2 linked regions of the Megalodesulfovibrio gigas DSM 1382 = ATCC 19364 genome follow. The protein of the gene in region 1 interacts with the protein of each later gene in a pairwise test. Links are inferred from orthologs where the notes say so. Each region holds a gene or a part of one and is shown on either strand. Other genes may lie near its edges.

The links. Proteins that work in one complex are often made in the same cells at the same time.
Region 2: the proteins of DGI_RS07210 (region 1) and ndk interact in binary tests that used the Escherichia coli proteins (3 or more experiments, as listed by UniProt). The link is inferred for Megalodesulfovibrio gigas DSM 1382 = ATCC 19364 from one-to-one orthologs.

The regions. Positions count from the first base shown.
Region 1 is NC_022444.1:1,643,997-1,650,827, reverse strand. The notes cover bases 1,837-4,803. They hold DGI_RS07210 (5-formyltetrahydrofolate cyclo-ligase), read left to right. Parts: upstream 1,837-2,991; coding sequence 2,992-3,615; downstream 3,616-4,803. Other genes in these bases: hisF (imidazole glycerol phosphate synthase subunit HisF), read right to left, coding at 4,507-4,803; DGI_RS07205 (polyphenol oxidase family protein), read left to right, coding at 3,600-4,349; DGI_RS07215 (metallophosphoesterase), read right to left, coding at 2,240-2,926; DGI_RS07220 (hypothetical protein), read left to right, coding at 1,888-2,175; DGI_RS07225 (hypothetical protein), read left to right, coding at 1,837-1,877. In the rest of the region: DGI_RS18735 (glutaminyl-peptide cyclotransferase), read right to left, coding at 1-661; DGI_RS18730 (hypothetical protein), read left to right, coding at 767-1,333; more of DGI_RS07225, read left to right, coding at 1,536-1,836; more of hisF, read right to left, coding at 4,804-5,286; imidazole glycerol phosphate synthase subunit HisH, read right to left, coding at 5,276-5,917; DGI_RS07190 (M12 family metallo-peptidase), read left to right, coding at 6,076-6,831. UniProt on the Escherichia coli protein: Involved in the removal of 5-formyltetrahydrofolate.
Region 2 is NC_022444.1:2,876,145-2,883,030, forward strand. What follows is about bases 2,601-5,577. They hold ndk (nucleoside-diphosphate kinase), read right to left. Parts: upstream 4,311-5,577; coding sequence 3,891-4,310; downstream 2,601-3,890. Other genes in these bases: DGI_RS12560 (DUF2325 domain-containing protein), read right to left, coding at 2,601-2,717; proC (pyrroline-5-carboxylate reductase), read right to left, coding at 3,091-3,891; DGI_RS12575 (divergent polysaccharide deacetylase family protein), read right to left, coding at 4,433-5,577. Also shown: DGI_RS12545 (HD family phosphohydrolase), read right to left, coding at 1-105; DGI_RS12550 (PhoH family protein), read right to left, coding at 131-1,126; more of DGI_RS12560, read right to left, coding at 1,503-2,600; more of DGI_RS12575, read right to left, coding at 5,578-5,773; DGI_RS12580 (S41 family peptidase), read right to left, coding at 6,002-6,886. UniProt on the Escherichia coli protein: Major role in the synthesis of nucleoside triphosphates other than ATP. The ATP gamma phosphate is transferred to the NDP beta phosphate via a ping-pong mechanism, using a phosphorylated active-site intermediate.

The DNA of each region.
Region 1 (6,831 bases):
GATCCAGAAATCGTTCCACCACGCCGGTCCCTGGATCGATGACGGCCACATACGGCGCCTGCCAGATATTCGCATACAGCTTGCCCTCCACCCACTCCAATTCATTGAGATTGTGCAGGGGTCTGCCATTGGCGGTGACGGGCAGGCGGCCGGTGACGCGAAACGTCTGCGGATCCAGCAGCAGCACCTCGGCTTTGCCCTGGGTCAGGTACAGGTGCTCGGGACCCATGGCCAGGCCCCAGCCCTCGCCCTCCACGTGAAAGGTGCCGGCCAGCTCCAGCGTCTCGGCATCCCACAGCAATCCCAGACCCTCGCGCCAGGTGAGTTGCGCCAGACGGCCGCCAATGAGGGTCAGGCCCTCGGCAAAATACCGTGCGTCCAGCTTTTTTTCCGCCAGCACGCGGCCGGTCTCCAGGTCTGTCTTGCGCAGGCGGGATTCGCCGTACAGTCCCCCGCTTTCATACAACACGCCTTTGTGAAACAGCAGCCCCTGAGTGTACACGGCGGCATCGTGCGGGTATGTGGCCACGATCTCGCACGGCGTCACCGGCGCAGCCGGAGCCGCCAGGGCCGGCGACAGCCGCCACTGGCACAGCACCATGCAGACCAGCAGCACGCCGGCGGCAGCCTTTACGCAGGCAGGAAAAGTGCGTACGCTCATAAAAATGTCCTCATGTTCGTTGCCAGGGCTCCATGGCGACACTGGTGCTCCATGCACAGCCGGCATTGCGCCGGCGCAACACCACAACCCCACAGGACGCCACCCATGCATTGCACGCTTCTGCAGGCCGCACGCCGCTCCCGGACCATTCTTGCCACCCTGCTGCTGGCAGGAGCCCTGTCTCTGCCATGCGCCGGACCAGCCCACGCCGAGCAAGACCCCCGCGTGCTGCAGCTCAAGCACCTGATTCTTGATATCCAGAACAACAGCACCCTGGCCATAACCAATATGACCCTGTGCAGCAAGATAGAGGGATTCGCGTCCTACGAGCCGCTGCCCACCACCGTCATCCCCCCGGACGGCAAGTTCCTGGTGTATTACGAACCGCTGAACTGGTTCACCCGGCAGGCTGACGGCCGCTACGAGATTTCCGTGGTGCAGGACATGCGCATCAAACTCGGCGAGGAAGTAATTTACTTCCGCGAGAATCTGTACACCCACGCCCTGACCTCGCAGCATCCGGTGCTGGACTTTTTCGCCATGAACACCCTGGATCTGCATGCCCTGCCGCCCGGCGAATACACGTATGAAGTCATCTTTAAGGACCTGCTCAAGAAGCAGGAAGTCACGGCGTCCACGCCGTTCCAGATCGTCAAGCCTGCGGGGCAATAGGGCAAGCTCTCTTTGAACGGAGTTCTCGGGGGAAAACCTTTTGCAAAAAGGTTTCCCCTCTCGCAATGTCCTCTTTCAAAATTACAATGCTCTAGCCCAAGCACTGCCTCGCACCTGCTACGCCGCGCCCGGGATGCTGCATCCTTGGCGCGGCTTTTGCTTGCTCCTGGCATCCTGTCAATTTGATGTCAAGGAGACCGCCATGTCCCATTTCGCCCCTCCAGCCGGGCAGTTTGCCGGCCAGTCCCTGCAGGAACAGCTGCGCCGCCAGATGCTCCGCCAGCTCAAGGACGCCGGCCTTCGCGAAGCCATGCTTTCGGAATACAAGGAAATGGCTTCCACAGTGAGCGCGTTGCTCCACGTGCTGGCCCAGGAAGGCGTGCCCGACCGCCTGCCCGCCGAGGCCCAGGCACAATATGGCGAGTGCATGGCCCGGCTCACCCAATCCAGCATCCGCTGCCAGATGCTGGCCCAGGAATCCATCAATGCGGACGCCGTGCTGCACCTGGCCGTGGCAGACACCAGCGGCGACCGCGTGCAATAAGGAGTTGCTTATGGACGGCATTTCCCGTCTTGCCGGCACCTTTCCCAGCCTTGCGCCCGACCGCGCCTCCCAGCGAGACGAGGTGCAGGTGCAGGAACAGGAAGAGGCGCCCCGTCAACGTCCCGACACCGTCACCCTGCGAGGCAAAGCCCTGGCGGATCAGACGGCGCCTATGGACATGGCCGAGGCCCGGACTCTGCTGGAGCGCATTGCCGCCGAGCCCGAAGCCCTGCTGCATGCCCACGACACCTTTTCCCCGGCCAGCGTGGCGCGCCTGCTGGAGCTGGACGCGGCCTGATCCAGGACACCTCACGGGGATTCCTCAATGATGCCGAGGCCTCCCCGTGAGCTTCCCCTGCCCCTCACTGCTGCAGCAGGCGGGCGGTGAAGCCGCCTGGCCGCAGGTCGATGCGCGCGTAGCCACCGGCATCCAACGCACCGGGATTGATAAGAATGGTGCGGCCGAGTCGGTCTTCGCAGGCGCTTTCGTGGATATGCCCGGTGAGGCACACATCCGGCTGCACCCGCTCCAGAAAGGCCCGCACCGCCGGGCTGCCCACATGCACCCCGCCGCCAATGGTGTCCGCCTGGGTATCCTTTGGCGGATTATGAATGACCACAAGCAGATGCCGGAATGTCCTGGCCTGCTCGTAGGTGGTCTCCAGCCAGTGCTGCAGCCGCTCCTCGCTCACCTCGCTGGGGGTGCCGAAGGGGGTGAAGGTGGATGCCCCCACGCCCATGACGCCCAGGGCCGGGTATTCGGAGTCCAGCACCCGGGCGGCGCAATGCAGGTTGATGCCTTCGCGCTGAAGCAGACCGGTCACGATGGGCATGTCCATGTTGCCAATCTGGGCCAGCACGTTGGGATTGGCCTTTCTGGCGGCCGCCAGGATGCGGGCTGCCTCCTTTTCGCCGCCGCGGTTGGTCAGGTCGCCGCTGAGAATGATGCCGCGGGCCTGGGCCACGCCGGGGATGCTGGCCAGACGGTCCACCTGTTGATGAATATCACCCACACCGATCCAATAATCACCGATTCCTGCTTGCTGCATCGTGCCTTGCTCCGGTATGCTTTGTCCTGCTGATACGGGCATACTGTTTCAAAATCGACGCCATCATGCAAGCATCCACCTCGCCGCCCCCACCTGCCCCGGACTCGGACGCCCGCAAGGCCGCCCTGCGCCGGGAAATGCTGCGCCTGCGGACCGGCATTGCCGGCGAGGCGCACGCCCGTTATTCCCGTGCTGCCCAGGAACGCCTGCTGGCCCTGGACGCCTGGCAAGCCGCAGCGGAAATCTTCTGCTACTGCGCCGTGCGCAGCGAACTGGACACCCGCCTGCTGCTGGAGGATGCCTGGGCCCGCGGCGTGCGGCTGCTGCTGCCGCGTTGTGTGCCCGACCAGCCCGGGGTCATGGATCTGGCCTGTGCCTGCGACGCCGCCGTGCTGCGCCCCGGCGCCTTCAACATCCCCGAGCCGGATCCTGCCCACTGCCCTGCGGCGGGAGCCTGCGCGCCGGATGTGGCCGTGCTGCCCGGCGTGGCCTTCGATCGCGCCGGCCATCGCCTGGGGTACGGCGGCGGCTATTACGACCGTCTGCTCGCCAAGGGCCGGGTGCAGCCCAGGTTGCGCGTGGGTTTGTGCTTCTCCGTGCAGCTTGTGGACGCCCTGCCCGCAGACCCCTGGGACGCGCCCGTGCATGTGATTGTCACCGAATCGGAGGTTGTGTGGATATCCAGGTGATTCCCTTCGCCTTTCCCAACGTGCCCGGCGTCCGCTGCGCCTTTTCCACACGCCTGGGCGGGCTTTCTGACGGGGCGTATGGCCGTGCGAACATGAGCTTCGACGTGGGCGACTCCCCCGAGGCCGTGCGCGCCAACCGCCGCGCCCTGCAGGCATCCCTGGGCTTTTCCGTCTGGACCGAATGCCGCCAGGTGCACGGCGACGTCACCCTGTTTGATCCCGACTTCGGCGACGTGGACGCCCCCGGCAGCATGGACGGCGACGGCTTGGCCACCACCGAACCGGGCCGGGCGCTGATCATCAAGACCGCAGACTGCCAGCCCGTATTCATCGCCCATGCCGGCGGCCGGCATCTCCTGGCCCTGCATGTGGGCTGGCGCGGCAACCGCATCGGCTTCATCCAGGCTGCCATCGGCCAGTTCTGCGCCCGCTACGACCTCGCGCCGGCAGACCTGCTGGCCGTGCGCGGCCCCAGCCTGGGGCCGGCCGCCAGCGAATTCATTCATTTTGACGCCGAATGGGGCGAGACATTCTCTCCCTGGTTCCAGCCCCAGACGCACCGCGTGCACCTCTGGCAGCTCACCCGGGATCAACTCCTGGCCGCCGGCCTGCCGGCCTGTCACATCTATTCCCTGGATCTCTGCACCGCCAGCCTGCCCGGGCACTTCTTCTCGTACCGCCAGTCCCGCATCACCGGCCGCATGGCCAATGCGATTTGGCGGGAAGAGGGATAGGAAAAAGCAAAAGGAACCAGGGGGGATAATCCCCCCTGGCCCCCCTGATAGTGTTGGCCCCTGCGGCGGAGCATATACTCCGCCGCAGGGGCCAACACTATTGGAGGGGGCTTGGGGGAAACCAGTTCCCCCAAACACGCGCTTTTCTCTTCTCTCTCTACCAGATCTGCCGCACTTTCACGCCGCAGCCGGCGATGTGCTCCTTGAGCTGGCGGATGGTGTACGTGCCGTAGTGGACAATGGAGGCGATGAGGGCGGCGGAGGCGCGGCCCTGGGTCAGGGCATCCACCATATGATCGGGGTTGCCCGCGCCGCCGGAGGCGATGACGGGGATGGTCACGGCGTCGCTGATCATGCGCGTCAGGGTCAGCTCGTAGCCTTCCTTGGTGCCGTCGGCATCAATGGAATTGAGGCAGATTTCACCTGCGCCCAGGGCCTCGCCGGTCTTGGCCCAGTCCAGGGCATCCAGGCCGGTGTGGGTGCGGCCGCCATGGATGACGATTTCGTAGCCGCAGGGAATCTTTTCGGAAACAGGCACCTTGAGCACGTCCATGCCCAGCACCACAGCCTGGGAACCGAAGGCCGCCGCGCCCTGGGAGATGATGTCCGGATGCTTCACCGCGCCGGAGTTCACGGAGACCTTTTCCGCCCCGGCCAGCAGGCAGGCGCGCATGTCTTCCACGGTGTTAATGCCGCCGCCCACGGAAAAGGGAATGAAAATCTTGGACGCGACCTCGTTCACCACATCCAGAAAGGCCATGCGGCCTTCATGGGAGGCGGTGATGTCGTAAAAGACAATCTCGTCCGCGCCTTCCTCGTAATAGATGCGGGCAGATTCCACGGGATCGCCGATGTCCACGTTGCCCACGAACTTGACGCCCTTGGTGAGGCGGCCGTTGCGCACGTCCAGGCAGGGGATGATGCGTTTAGACAGCACGGCGTTCCTCCTGGCAGTATTCCCAGAAATTTTTCAGGAGCCTCAGGCCCGGGCGGCCGCTTTTTTCCGGGTGAAACTGCACGGCCCACAAGCCCGGCGCACCGTGCACGGAACAAAAGGCCTGGCCGTACGTGGTGGTCCCGATGACGAATTCCGCCTTAGGATCGGGATAATACGAGTGCACAAAGTAAAACTCACTCTCCGGGGCAATACCCTCGAACAGCGGGCAGGGGGCGTGCAGGTGCACGCGGTTCCAGCCCATGTGCGGCACCCGGATGGACGAGCCAGTTTCGTCGGTCCAGGCCGGATTGAACAGCACGCATTCGCCGGGAATGATGTCCAGGGCCTTGGTGTTGTTCTCCTGGGAATAGGACAGCAAAATCTGGCAGCCCACGCAAATGCCCAACAGGGGCTTGTCCGCCTGGACCATCTCCCGTATAAGATGATCTAGGCCCGTGGCCTGCAGCTCCCCCATGGCCTGGCCCGCCGCGCCGACCCCCGGAAAAATCAGGCCGCGCGCCGTGCCGATGACGGCAGGATCGTTGGTGATGGCATTGGGAATGCCCAGGTGGTCCAGCGCCCGCTTGACGCTGGTCTGGTTTCCGGCCTTGTAATCTAGGATGGCAAGCATGCTGCTCCTCCCGAAAGTTAGGCTGGTTGGATAGCAGAGGACGCAGGCAGGAGCAAGGGATGCCGGTGCGGCAGTTGCGGCGGGGCAGGCGTTGCGTCAACGCTTTGCAAGCCATGCCCGCATGTTGCGAAATGGCAGTTTTTCACGGCGGAGGGATTATGAAATGGCTCTTGTTGCTGATAGGAATGCTCTGTATCGGGCTGATGCTGCTTTCCCCGGGACAGGCCCTGGCGGCAGGCGCCGTCTTCACCCCGGCCCCGGACATGGCGGCGGACGCCAATAACGCCAGCGCATCCCAGCCAGCCAAAGTGCTCCGGGCGCGCGTTGTCACCGTCAACACCTTGCTGCTGTTTCCGGAGACCAAAGGCAACGCCACGCCGGATGCGGCCGCTGCGTTGGCGTTCAATCTGTTCGACAACATGACGGTGCAGGTAACGCCCACACGGTGGGAAACCTCCAGCGATGGCAACACGACGATCTTTGTGGGACAGAACGATGCCGCCGTGGGCGGCGAATCCCGCATCGCCAACACCGGCGGCGTGCTGTATGGCATGATCCGGACCGGCGGCAAACTGCTGTACGAGCTGCTCCCGGCCGGGGGAAATGCGTATCTGCTGCGGGAAATCGACCAGACCACCTACCCCGACGAGAAAGAGGCCCTCCCCCCAACGCCGCTGCCCCAACTTGATCCTGCAAGAACAAGCTCGCAGCGGGATGATGGCTCAGCCATCGACGTCATGATGGTCTACACTGCCGCCGCCAGAAATGCCGTGGGCGGCACGGCAGCCATGGCCTCCCTCATCAACCTGGCCTTCAGCGAAACCAACCAGGGGTACGCCAACAGCGGCATGGTGCAGCGCTACCGCCTGGTGCATGCTGCGGAAGTGAGCTACGACGAAAGCTCCGGCTTCGAC
Region 2 (6,886 bases), 1.2 Mb from region 1 along the record:
AATCTTTACCCCGGGCGTGTGTCGCACCCCCACCAGCAGACTCATGGCCGCCATGGCCAGCACGAACGCCGCCAGCCCGCCATGCGGCGCCACACTGTGCAGCATGTCGCGCACGCGGCGCCCGGAGCGGCTAGGAGTGGCTTTCGGCGTTTTCGAAACGTTCATACGCTTTCACGATGCGGGCCACGAGGGTATGGCGGATGACGTCCGCCTCTTCAAACTGTATGAACGCGACGCCCTCCACACCCTTGAGCACTTCGCGGGCCTGGACCAGGCCAGATCGAACTCCCCGGTGGCCCGCGGACGGCAGGTCGATCTGGGTCACGTCGCCGGTGATGACCGCCTTGGAGCCGAACCCCAGGCGGGTCAAAAACATTTTCATCTGTTCGGGGGTGGTGTTCTGGGCTTCGTCAAGGATGATGAAGCTGTCGTTGAGGGTGCGGCCGCGCATGAAGGCCAGGGGCGCAATCTCGATGATGCCCGTCTCCAGCATTTCCTGCACCTTGCGCGCGTCCACCATGTCGTGCAACGCATCATACAGGGGCCGCAGATACGGGTTGATCTTCTCCGCCAGATCTCCGGGCAAAAAGCCCAGCCGCTCCCCGGCCTCCACGGCCGGACGCGTGAGCACCAGCCGGCGGATCTCCCGCCGCATGAGGGCCGCCACGGCCATGGCCACGGCCAGATAGGTCTTGCCTGTGCCGGCCGGCCCGATGGCGAATACCATGTCGTGCTCGTGCAGGGCGTGCACATAGGCGCGTTGGTTCAAGGTTTTGGGGGCCACGGTCTTCTTGGGAGACGCGACGAACACCGCCTCCTTGAACATCCGAACCAGATCCGTGCCCGGCGAGCGGGTCAGGGTGTCCCAGGCAAAGCCAAAGTCCCGCCGCCCCAGGGGATGCCCGGCCTTGAGCAGCCGATACAGCTGCACCATGCAGTTGGCAGCGCGATCGGCCAGACTTTTGTCCGTGGCGCGCACCGTCAGCATGGAGCCGCGGCTGTGCAGCTCAACACCAGCCTTGGCGGCCAACGCATCCAGATGGGAATTTCCCGGCCCGAAGAGTTCGCGGGCCAGGGCAGGATCATCGAATTCCAGGCTTTGCTCGATGGCTTCAGTCGCCTGCATTCACGCCTCAAACCCGAGCACCGGGACAGTCGCAGAAACGCGCAGGACGCACGTTCCCCTTCCCGGATTCGGGCCAGCTCTGCCGGCGAGGGGGGCAAGACATGCAGCGACCGGCTTGGAATTCCTCATGCTGCATGGCGAGACTATGGTGGATTTTTCATGCAAGTCAAGTGCAGATGACGGCGGAGTGACCATTTCCGCCGTCATCTGCATCATGCCGGCGTCCGTCAGGCAGGGCGGGAGGAGAAAGACCCTGCTGCCGGAGCCGGTTCCCCGGCGGGACGGGGAGATTCCTGAGGCGCCGTGAGGAACGGCTTCAAGGATTTTTCAAAGAAGGATCGCGGCCGCTGCGCGGAAGAGATGCTCGGAACCCACGTCATGACAGATGTTCTCCTTGCAGTTCGAGGGCGGAAGAGTCGAGAAGCCCTTCCAGCGTTTTGGAGAGAGAGGAAAGCGAGGCGCTGCGCATGGCCAGACACGGCTTCATGCACTGGCGGCAGGCCTGTTTGACGCAGTGGAAGGCCTCGTGACTGACGCAATCCATGGGGCAGAGCACGGCATCCGCCTTGGGAAGAATCTGGTGCAGCCGGGAGATGGCATGTTCGCGTCCGCCATCGTGGTGCACGAATTGCCCGCCCAGGCTCTCCACAAGTTCACGATAATGCGGGGCCAGGCCGGAACGTCCGCCCACATAGAGGATGCATCTGCCATTGAGCGAGCGATTGGGGCACGGCGCCGGGCTTTCGCAGTCCCCGTGTTCGTCCTCGCGGGGGCACCGCTGCCGGGCCTGCTGCTCCAGCATGCGAGCCAGTTCCCGTTCCAGCACGTCGCATTCCATGCCCTTTTCCGCAAGCATGGCCTCGGTATGCGCCAGGCGCTTTTCCATGGATTCCACCAGCCGCAGGGCCTCGGCGCGTTCTTCGTGCGCCAGACGCAAGGACTCGAACACCTGCTGGAAGGCGATGGAGCTGCCGCCGGCCCGCGGGGCTTTCTTCTCCGAGGCCAGTTCACGGTTGCGCTTGGCCAGATCGCGAATCCGCGCCCGGTACGCCCGCTTGACCGTGGACAGCGTTTCCTCCAGATCCGCCAGCTTGGTTTCCTGCTGCTGCAGCCGGCGGATATCCGCCCGGTTGGACGCCCCCACCAGATGCGACAGCATGTGCACATGGCCGAACACTTCCGAGAACAGTTCCTGCCCCAGGTACGGGTGCGTCACCATGGCCCAGAAGGGGCCGGGGATCTCGCCGTTGGCCACGGACTTTTTCCAATAGGCGCGGCGCTGGTTGTCGTCCAGGGTCTGCAGCACCTGCCGCACATGGCGCATGTACTTGCGGTCCAGGTGCTTTTGCACCAGCTTGGCGGTGCGGCTCTCCTCCCGGCAAAAGCGGACCAGAGCGGAGTGATACATGTAATCCGTGGCGTCATCCGGCAGGGAAAGCCCTCCCCTGCGCGCCAGCCGCCGACATTCCTGCAAGGTGAGACAGGTGCCCACCACGGCGCACTGCAGGTCCGGCAGTTCCCACAACGCGCGCCGCTCGGACATGGACGCCTGCACAAGGCCGGAGGGGGAAAGATGATCGAGCAGCAGCATACATTCTCCTGCGGTGACGGTGAACACGTGCGGCGCACTGGCTACTTCCGGGAAGAAGTCGGACTCGGGAACAAATCTTCGGCATCCGGAGCGCGTCGCCCTTGATTACCTTGGTATTGAAATTCATTTTCATTGTCAATGTCATTTTGAAAAAAACTGCCCCCTCCCCGCTCAGGAATGGCGCAGCTCCCAAAGACAACCGCCGGAGAAACACCGCACAAGGCGATATTTCTCCGGCGGTTGCACCAAAAACACTAGAGCATTAATGAGAACTTTTTCCTGTAATGCTCTCCCCTTTGGAAAAACGAAAAGGTTCTCCCCCGAGAACTCCTTTCAAAGATAACTTGCTCGATGGCGCGAAGACGCTGCTGCCCTACCCGCCCAATTCCTTGCTGCGGGTCTCGGCGGCCACCACGGCATCCACCAGGGCGGCGCGCACGGCCTTGCGGTCCAGAACATTGGTGGCGGCAATGGTGGTGCCGCCGGGCGAGGTGACCATCTCCCGCAGCACGCTCAGGTGTTCGGGCCGTTCCTGGGCGAGCTTGGCGGACCCGGAGAACAGGCAGCGCACCATGTCTGTGGCCTGGGGCCGGGGGAAGCCCATGGTCACGCCGGCTTCCACCATGGCTTCCATCAGATAGAAGACATAGGCAGGGCCGGAGCCAGCCAGGGCGGTGAAGCTGTCGAAGCGTGATTCGTCCAGGATGAACACGCGTCCCAGGCGTTCGAAGGTCCTGGTCACGAATTCCTTTTGCGAATCCTTCAAATCCGGATCGTCCAGGCACACGGCGAACATGCCGGCCTGAACCATGGCCGGGGTGTTGGGCATCACTCGCACCACCGGGCAGGCGCCGCTGCACCAGCGTTTGAGCTTGTCCAGCCCGACACCGGCAGCGATGGAGAGGATGACCTGGCTTGGAGAAAGCCGGCTGGCCAGGTCGGCCAGGGCGCGGTGCATCTGGTGCGGCTTGATGGCCACGAGCAGATAATCCACACCCTCGGCCAGGTCGTGCACGCTGGAGGCGCTTTCCACCTCGCAGCCGGTGCACAGGCTGGCCAGCTTGGTTTTGTCCGTGTCGAAACAGCGCAGGGACAACCCCGGCGTGCCGGAGAGTCCGCGCAGAATGGCAGAACCCATGTTGCCGCAGCCGAGGCAGCCCAGCGTCTTTTCCATTAGCCTACAATCTCCAATGCGCTGAAGAAGAAGGGAATTTCCTGCGCGGCCGTCTCGGGGGCGTCGGAGCCATGCACGGCGTTCTTTTCCACATCCAGGGCAAAGCGCTTGCGGATGGTGCCCTCGGCGGCGTTGGCCGGGTTGGTGGCGCCCATCAGATCGCGGTAGGCCTGGATGGCGTTTTCGCCTTCCAGCGCGCTCACCACCACCGGGCCGGAGGTCATGAAGTCGCACAGGCTGCCGTAGAAGGGGCGTTCCTTGTGCACGGCATAGAAGGCCTCGGCCTGGGCGCGGGTGAGCTGGATCATCTTGGTGGCCTTGACCGTGAGGCCGGCCGCCTGGATCATGGCCAGGATGTCGCCAGCCAGGTTGCGGGATACAGCGTCGGGCTTGATGATGGACAACGTTCTCTGCAGCATGCGGTTGATTCCTCCAAAGATATTCGTGTCCCGTGCATCTACCCGGAATTGCGGCGCTTGGCAATGACAGGCAGGTGACAATCTGCGAATTGTCCGGGGGTGTATTGGCAGCAGACCGCGCCCTACTGCCCGGACAGGGTGGCGGGATCGGCCAGGACATCCAGGTCCGAAAGGCTCACGGCGGTGATGCCCGGCCGGGGTGCGGCCGCCCAGCGGCGCAGGGCCTCAAAGGTTTCCGGGTGCGGATGCCCGATGGCAATGGCCTGCCCGTGCTGCAGGGCCAGGTGTTCGGCCTTGCGGATCTGGTGCAGGATGGTGGTGGCGTCCCGCACCACATCCAGAAACACGTCGCGCCGGTAGGTGGGCAGGCCCATGGCGCGGGAGGTCTGGGCCAGGCGGGAGCGCTCATGCGTCAGGGAGTCGAGCACGAACAGCCCCCGGCTGCGGATGACCTCCAGCGCCGGCCGCGTCAGCTCGGCCTGCTGCGTGAAGCGCGAGCCCATGTGATTGTTCACGCCCACGGCGTGGGGCACGCCGGCAAGGTTCACGGCCGTCAGCCGGGAAATGGTCTGGTCATCCATGCCCACCATCAGGGCATCCCGGCCAGGAGAGATCCGCAGATTCACGGGCTCCATGGGCAGGTGCACCAGCACTTCGCGGCCGGCGGCATGGGCCAGTTCGGCCACCTCGCGGGCATGTTCGGTATAGGGCAGGATGGAAAAGACCACCGGCGCGGGCAGGGCCAGCAGTTCCCGGGCCTGGGAAAGGCTTGCACCCATGTCGTCAATAACGATGGTCAGGCGTGCGCCTTCCACCGGCCGAAACGCCGGCGCGCGGGAGGACGACAGCACGATTTCATGCGTCAGGCGGTTCATGATCCGAATCCGCCACAGGGTCGGGCGCGCCAGCTCCAGAGAGGCGCGGGGCACCTGCCGGGCCAGAAGCGCCTGCAGGGTCTGGCGCAGGGCGGCGGCCCCCTCCTCCAGCCGCAGGGACAGGCGCTGGAACAGATAGCGGTGTTCCACGTCGGAATGCTGCCCCACTTCCAGCAACTCCAGACGCTCCGGCGGCAGGCCGTGCTGCTGCAGCGCCTCCAGCAGGGCGGCGTCCACCTGTCGCACCGTGAGTTCCATGGGCGCGCCCAGGGCTTCTTCAAAGGCGTCGGGATGCACCACAGGCCGGATGATCTTGGTGGGGGTATCCAGCGGATGGCCGTAGGACGCAAGAGGAGCCGGCGTGGCATTGACAAACGCGCCGGGCAGGACGGCGTGGCCGGGCGGACTGATCGGACTGATCGGCTTGCTCGGACTGGCCGGGCGGGGCGAAGTGGGCGGCGAAACAATGCGGGACTGCTCGAACACGCCAGGGGCCGCCGTGCCGGGAGCCACGCCGCTGGACGCGCCAGGGACCGCGCCCGGGAAGGCCGCCGTGTTGGCAGCCGAGGGCGGCACCGGCCAGAACATGACCCACGCCAGCGCCAGCGCGGCCCCAGACGCCAACAACACCGCCAGCAGCGCAGATGCCGACGCATGCGACAACAACACGCGCAAAAGAGAGGATGTTTTATTCACCACATTCACGGCTGGCGCGCCAGGACAGCGGAAGCCAGAACGTCTGGAATGGACAAGGCCGGGTCAGGAACTCCTGACCCGGCGCATGTACGTTGCACAGGCAACCACCCTGCGGCCGCCCTACTTGGGCCCAAAGCCCGCAGGGGGATTCTTGACAAACTGCAGGGCCAGGCGAAGCTGATTGTCTTTCTCCAGCATCTCCTGCACCTTGCTGGCCTGGGAGGCCGGATCGACCTTGTCCTTGCGGCCATTTTCCAGGTGCCGGGTCAGGTCCTTCTCGCGCATGTCGGCCAGGGAGTTCAGATCATCCGTCGCCAGGGGCACATGCATGTCCGGCTTGATGCCTTCGGCCTGGATGGTCCGGCCGCCGGGGGTATAGTACAGGGCCGTGGTCAGCTTCATGCCGGCGCCATCAGACAGGGGGATGATGGTCTGCACCGAGCCCTTGCCGAAGGTGGGTTCGCCGATGAGCAGCGAGCGCTTGTGATCCTGCAGTGCGCCGGCCACGATTTCCGAGGCGGACGCCGAACCGGCGTTGATGAGCGTCACCATGGGCACGGTGATGTCGTCGCTGGAGCGCGTGGCCGTGAAGTCCTTGCGATTGCGCTTGTCGCGGCCCTGGATATACACAATCATCCCCTCGGAGAGGAACAAGTCCGTGATGCTCACGGCCTGATCAAGCAACCCGCCGGGATTGTTCCGCAAATCCAGCACCACACCCTTGAGGGGCCGGCCCTTCTTGTGGTAGGCCGCCAGGGCGTTTTCCATTTCCTCGGTGGAATGCTCATTGAATTTGTTGAGCCGCAGATACAGGATGCCGTCTTCCAGCACCTCGCTCTTCACGCTGATGATGGGAATGGTATCCCTGAGGATGGAGACCTTTTCCGGGGTGCGGCTGTTCTTGTGCAGGATGGTCAGCAGCACTTCGGAGCCCTTGGGACCGCGAATGAGCTTCACGGCATCCACCAGACTCATGCCCTGGGTGGACTGCCCATCGATCTCCAG